DNA from 2 places in the Halomonas sp. DP3Y7-2 genome. Region 1 is predicted to be linked to the other one. Evidence: predicted binding sites of a transcription regulator. Region 1 holds the regulator's gene; the other holds the start of a gene.
What was found. Region 1 encodes PhoB, which activates phosphate uptake and scavenging genes when phosphate is short. Its sites were predicted from a motif close to TGTCATANNNNTGTCANA; they were not measured.

Region 1 (3,368 bases):
ATCTGTTTCTGATTCCCGGCGCAGTGGCCGGGGCTGTGCTGATGTGGGATCAGCACTATCGCCAACTGCCGGTGGTGCGTCGCTGATGGCGACCTGTCACCTGGCCGGTGCAAGGCGCTGCCGATGTTGACAGGGTTGCCTGGGCTGGCCATCTACCTGTTGGCGGCGGTGGCCGAGATCGCCGGCTGCTTCGCGGTATGGCGCTGGTGGAGGGCGGATGGTGCGGCCTGGTGGCTGTTGCCCGGTCTGTTCAGCCTGGCGCTGTTTGCCTGGCTGCTCAGCCAGGTAGACGCTGACTATGCTGGACGCGCCTTTGCCGCGTACGGCGGCGTGTATATCGCGGCATCGTTGGGCTGGATGTGGTGGGTGGAGCAGCGCCCCCCCGATCGCTGGGACATGATGGGGGCGGCGCTTTGCCTGGCGGGCGCTGCGGTTATCTTGCTGGGTCCCAGGAGCTGAAAAGACACAGTGATGCCAGCCTGGCTTAAAGCGGGGCTGGTGTGTCCCTGGGTCGGGGTCAGGGCGAGGCGGCCGTCTGGCGGTTTTCCTGCACTCGGCTCGAGGGGAAGATACAGCGGAAGGTGGCGCCTTCACCCGGATGTGAGTCGATGTCGAGGCGCGCATCGTGGCGCAGCAGCACGTGCTTGACGATGGCGAGGCCTAGTCCGGTGCCACCGGTTGCCGTGCTGCGTCCCTTGTCTACCCGATAGAAGCGCTCGGTGAGGCGCGGAAGGTGCATCGGGTCGATGCCGTCGCCGTCGTCCTCCACCTCAAGACAGGCGCCATCACCGTAGGCCCGCCAGCGTAGCTGGATACGTGCGCCATCGCCGGCATAGCGCACGGCATTGAAGGCCAGGTTGGAAATGGCACTGTGAATTTCCTTCTCACTGCCCTTGAGCCCACGCGGATCGTCGATGGACACCTCGATCTGCTGGCGCCCACCAGACAGCGCCTGTGCATCTCGCTTGACGGTCTGCAACAGAGTGGTGGGGTCGAGCCGCGTGTGGTCATCGCCGCCCTGATCGTTTTCCAGTCGCGACAGCAGCAGCAGATCATTGACCAGGTTCTGCATCCGACGGGTCTGGTTCTGCATCTGCGCCACCCCCTTGCCGAGCCGTTCGGGCAGCATGTCGGCCATGTCGCCGTAGGTCTCGAGATAGCCGGTCAGTACCGTCAGTGGCGTGCGCAGCTCATGGGAGACGTTGGCCACAAAGTCTCGGCGCATCTGTTCCAGGCGATGCAGGCGTGTGATATCGCGCGCCATGACCAGGCGTTCATCGTCACCGTACAGGGTGATCTGGAACTGCAGGATCATGTTCTCGTCGATGGGCGATGGCAGGCTCAGCGGCTCACGATAGTCCCGCTCGTTGAAATAGCCGACGAAGCGCGGATCACGCAGCAGGTTGGTGATATGTTGACCACGGTCCAGCGCCGGCTTCAGGCCTAGCATGCGCTCGGCAGAGCTGTTCCACCATTCGAGATCGCCATGGCGATCCAGCATGACCACACTGTCGCGCATCGCTTCAGAGGACTCCTGGATACGCTGAAGCGTTGAGCGCAGGCGTCGTTGGGTAATGCGCTGGCCCTTCTGGTAGCGATAGAGTCGATCAAACAGCTCGCCCCACAGACCGCTGGCGGTAGGAGGTTCCTGCTGGGGACGATGGGTCAGCCAGTCGTGCATGGCGTGCAGGTTGCGCAGATGATAGGCGAGACCAAGCGTCAGGCCCGCTCCGACGCCGACACTCGTCAAGGAAAAGGGCCAGCCCAGCAGGGCGCCGATGCCGACCAGCAGGGTCAAGCGCCAGACTTCTCGTCTCCACAGTCGACCCACGTCAGCTCCTGGCTCCGTTCACCTATGTCCTCCTGTCTGCCGCCAGCCGTACAGGCGCTATCAAGCCTGCGTGGAAGGGAGGCAAGACGTCACATCTTGGCCGAAAAACGGTAGCCGGTGCCGCGCACGGTCTGGATCAGCTGCTGATGTGGCTCGCCAAGGGCCTTTCGCAGGCGGCGAATGTGCACGTCGACGGTGCGTTCCTCGACGTAGACGTTGCCACCCCAGACCTGATCAAGCAACTGGCCGCGGGTGTAGGCGCGTTCCTGGTGGGTCATGAAAAACTGCAGCAGGCGGTATTCGGTGGGCCCCATGTCGAGCGACTTGCCGTCGACGCTGACGCGGTGGCTGACAGGATCGAGCTTGAGCCCGTCGACTTCCACCGGGTCTTCAACGCCGCGGGGAGTGGCACGACGCAGCACCGCTTTTAGACGGGCGACCAGTTCCCGGGGAGAGAACGGCTTGGTGATGTAGTCGTCTGCACCTGCTTCAAGCCCCTGAATCTTGTTGTCCTCCTCACCCTTGGCGGTGAGCAGGATGATCGGCAGCTCGGCGGTGGTTTCTTCCCGCTTGAGGCGGCGTGCCAGCTCGATGCCACTGGTTCCGGGCATCATCCAGTCCAGCAGCAGCAGGTCTGGCTGATCGTCCACGATAATCGCGTGAGCCGCCTGGGCATTGTCGGCCTCGAGGACCCGGTAGTCGGCCATTTCCAGAGCCACCGCGATCATTTCGCGGATGGGCGCTTCGTCGTCGACGATCAATACGGTCTTGGCTGTCATCCCGGGCCTCTTGTTCAGGGTCTTCCTATCAACGGTGACAGATGACACCACGTCAATGTGACATTTAGATGACATTGGCCGACCTGTCGAGCCCTCGTCAGCTCGACAGGGTCATCCCAGGTCGGGATAGAGACTCAGCGCCAGGCCGGCAAACAGCAGCAGGCCCGACCAGTGATTGTTGAGAAAGGCCTGGAAGCAGCGATCGCGATCACGCTCCTTGATGAGTTTCTGCTGGTGGATAAAGGTAGCCGCCATGGCCAGCCATCCCAGCCAATAGAAACCGCCGATATTCAGTAGAGCGCCCGCCCAGGCCAGCAGGCCCAGCGTTGCCAGCTGCAGCAGCGCGATGATGCGAGTGTCCCAGCGACCAAACAGCACTGCGGTCGACTTGATGCCGATCTTGAGATCATCGTCACGGTCCACCATGGCGTATTCGGTGTCATAAGCCACCGTCCACAGTACATTGGCGGTGAACAGGATCCAGCCGACCGTGGGTACCTCGCCCAGCACGGCACCGAATGCCATGGGAATCGCCCAGGAAAAGGCCGCCCCCAGCACCACCTGGGGAAAGTGGGTGTAGCGCTTCATGAAGGGATAGCTGGCGGCCAGCACGGCGCCGATCAGCGACAGCCATACGGTAAAGCCGTTGGTCAGCCAGACCAGCACGAAGGCCGCTGTCAGCAGACCGACGAACAGGACCTTGGCTTCCTGCTCGCTGATACGCCCAGTCGCCAGAGGGCGGTGTTTGGTACGTTTGA
Region 2 (3,368 bases), on a different contig from region 1:
CCGGCGATTAGCGTGACCTGTCGGCCATCAAGGCGGGCTGCGACCCAGGCAAGTCTTGCCGGGACACCGTTGTCGACGGTGCGTAGCTGCACCTTATCACGACCTGTCAGCTCAGGCACCGCCTGATGCATCGGATTGACTTCAATCAAAGGGTGGCCGTCATCCGTCAGCACCCAGAGCACGCTTTCACGATTATCCAGCATGTTGGCATATAGCCTGGGGCGCTGACGAAGTGCCTCGATGCTGGCGCTGTTGTCCAGTAGCACGAGCATTCGCTCAAGGCGACCTCGCAGCATCTGATCGTCACGCCAGCTAATCTCGTTAGACAGGGAGTGATAGAGATAGAGGCCGAGAGCGCTGAGCAGCAATCCGACGACCAGTGCAAATAAAGACGCCAACCGGAGCGTCAAAGAGCCAGTGATTCGGCTCATGGTTCAAGACCCAGCACGTAGCCTATGCCACGCACCGTATGAATCAAGCGATGCGGCCAGGGCTCGTCTACCTTGGCGCGCAGGCGGCGAATGGCCACATCGACAACATTCGTGTCGCTCTCGAAGTTCATGTTCCACACCTGTGACGCGATATAGGTACGTGAAAGAACCTCGTTTTCATGACTGATCAACAGGTGCAGCAGCGCGAATTCCTTTTGGGTGAGATGAATCGACTGACCCTGGCGCATGGCACGGTGCTGAACGAGATCCAGAGACAGATCACCCACACTGAACAACTGTGTCTCACGGGGCGGGCCTCGCCGCAACAACGTGCGAACTCGGGCCAGAAGCTCTACGTAGGAAAAGGGTTTTACCAGATAGTCATCAGCGCCAAGCTCAAGCCCCTTGACGCGATACTCCACAGCGTCACGAGCCGTGAGAAAAAGCACCGGTGTCTGCCAGCGGCTGCGGATGAACTGAAGCAGCTGCCATCCGTTCATGCCCGGTAGCATGACGTCGAGAATAATCAGATCGAAATGTTCACTGCGGATTCGCTGCTGTCCTGCAAGCCCATCATGCGCGACATCCACGCGGTAACCGGACTCGCTCAGGCCCTTGTGTAAATAGTCTGCCGTCTTGATTTCATCTTCTACGACCAGAATACGCACCGTCATCCCCTGTGTTTATCGCGGTTCATCTTCGGCGTTTTTTCCGCTGGGTACCATTACAAATCTGTCATCCGGCAGTAATGGTATTGGCCGGTCATGTGGACGATATTGGCCACCCCAACGAGGACAACGCTGTAGGAGACGATTGACGTGATTTACAAGGCTCGATGGTCGTTGCTGCTGGGTGCACTGTGTACAAGTGCAGCGCTGGCGCAATCGACCGACATAGACATGCATCCCGATGTCTCTCTGGCGCTGGCCAATCAGGTTGTGGAGGCCACCCTCGACGCCTGTCATGCCGATCAGCATACGGCGGTGGTCGCCGTAGTGGATCGCGGTGGCAATCTTGTAGCGCTGCAGCGGGATGACAATATCGGTCCCCACAATACGCAGGCTGCCCAGCGCAAGGCCTTTACGGCGCTTTCCACGAAAACGCCGACTCGTCAACTTGCAGAGTCTGCGCGCAACCATCCCGAATCGCAAAACTTGGCCACCGTCAGCGACCTGCTCTTGTTGGGCGGTGGCGTTCCTATCAGGAGTAACGGTGAGGTTATCGGTGCTGTCGGTGTGGCCGGCGCCGGTGGCTCAGCGACCGATGAGGGATGTGCACTCGAGGGAATCAACCGGACCCTGCCACAGGACCAATAACAGGAGAACGACATGAAGACTCTGAGAACCTTAGGTGCTGCCGTGCTGGTCAGCGGTGTCTCGACGCTGGCGATGGCGGCCAGCAACCCGATCAGCGTTCACGTACTCAATACCCAGACGGGCACGCCCTCATCGAATGTCGAGGTCAAGCTGGAACAGCAGACGGACAATGGCTGGGTCACCGTCGCCACTGCTACGACCAGCGAAGATGGACGTATTTCGGCGCTGTTCCCCGAGGGCGACACGTTTGAGCCGGGTGTGTATCGGGCGGTTTTTGAAACCGGTGACTGGTACAAAGAGCAGGACATCTCGACCTTCTTCCCTGAAATAACTGTCCCTTTCGAGGTCGATAATGTCGACCAGCACTACCACATTCCGCTGCTGCTGAGTCCGTACGCCTACTCAACCTATCGCGGCAGCTGACACGCTGAGTTGGGTAAGAGCCCAAGCACAGCCCCCGGTCGCGTTTTCGCTGCCGGGGGCTGTATGAACAAGATACGTATTGTCTGGTGAGTTCACGCACGCCCGTGACGACGAGCTGGCCAGCAGCGTCTGGGCCAGGTTGAGGCCTGCATTGAATTTTGCATGAGCGCCAATGGTTCAGGTGGTGGCTAGTCCTTCCAGGCAGAGCGCAGCGTGTAGCGGTCCCCTGGATGGATCAGCACGGCGTAGCTGATCAACAGCTCATTGGACCAGGTGCGACGGCGCAGGCGCAGGCAGGGCTCCTGGGTGGTAATGGACAGGGCGGCCGCCTGATCGGGCGTCGCCAACACCGCTTCTACCACGTGCTCGATATCGGTGATCGGCCAGGCCTGTATCAGCACCTGGTGAGGCGTCAGCCGAGTAAAGTCGGTGGCCAGATAGTCGGGGACATGGCGTGGATTGACGAAGCGCTCCTCCAACTGGATCGGCACGTCATTTTCATGGTGGACAATGCGAGTATGAAACACCTTGCTGCCATGGCGCATGCCCAGCTGAAGCGCCACATCTTCGCTGGCGTCGATGGCCTCCGCCGCCTCTACCCGAGCGTGGTAGCGATGGCCGCGCCCCTGAACCTCCTCGGCAATGTTGTGGACTTCCATCAGCGAGGACTCGGCCTTGCGCTCGGTAACAAAGGTGCCGGCACCGGGCTGGCGCGTCAGGTAACCGCGCTGGACCAGCTCGCGAATGGCCTTGTTGGCGGTCATGCGGCTGACATTGAAATCCAATGCCAGCTGCTCTTCGCCGGGGATGCGATGATCCGTTGGCCATTCGCCCCGCTGGATCTTGGCGAGAATGTGCTGTTGAATCTCGAGGTAGCGGGGCTGGTTACGCGCCATGTGCCGTCCTTGGTGGTGAACAAGAGTACATGGCGTTAGTGTACCGAGGCAGGGCCTCGTTGGCACCGGCCTTCGTACATCCTGCGTACCTGTCATCGATTTTCTCTGAGGTATCTCTGCATGACCGATGCTCGGCTCTCCAGCCCGGCTGCCCTGCGCAATCGTGAACCCATCTTCGAGGTGCTCAAGGACTACCTTGGCCCACAGGCGCGGGTACTTGAACTGGCCAGCGGCACTGGCGAGCATGCCCTGTACATGACCCAGCGCCGGCCTGGCTGGGTGTGGCAGCCTACCGATATTTC

Region 2: a site for PhoB is predicted at 1,165-1,182, ahead of KUV45_RS12110 (heavy metal response regulator transcription factor). Genes of this name have one in related genera too.

The regions. Positions count from the first base shown of each region.
Region 1 is NZ_JAHVKJ010000001.1:363,363-366,730, reverse strand. Features, by position in the region: gene cysZ (sulfate transporter CysZ) at 1-86, shown strand, start outside; gene KUV45_RS01565 (YnfA family protein) at 124-459, shown strand; gene phoR (phosphate regulon sensor histidine kinase PhoR) at 518-1,831, opposite strand; gene phoB (phosphate regulon transcriptional regulator PhoB) at 1,921-2,610, opposite strand; gene ubiA (4-hydroxybenzoate octaprenyltransferase) at 2,722-3,368, opposite strand, start outside.
Region 2 is NZ_JAHVKJ010000008.1:570,137-573,504, forward strand. Features, by position in the region: gene KUV45_RS12105 (heavy metal sensor histidine kinase) at 1-431, opposite strand, end outside; gene KUV45_RS12110 (heavy metal response regulator transcription factor) at 428-1,099, opposite strand; gene KUV45_RS12115 (heme-binding protein) at 1,250-1,747, shown strand; gene uraH (hydroxyisourate hydrolase) at 1,760-2,170, shown strand; gene hutC (histidine utilization repressor) at 2,359-3,066, opposite strand; gene KUV45_RS12130 (DUF938 domain-containing protein) at 3,187-3,368, shown strand, end outside.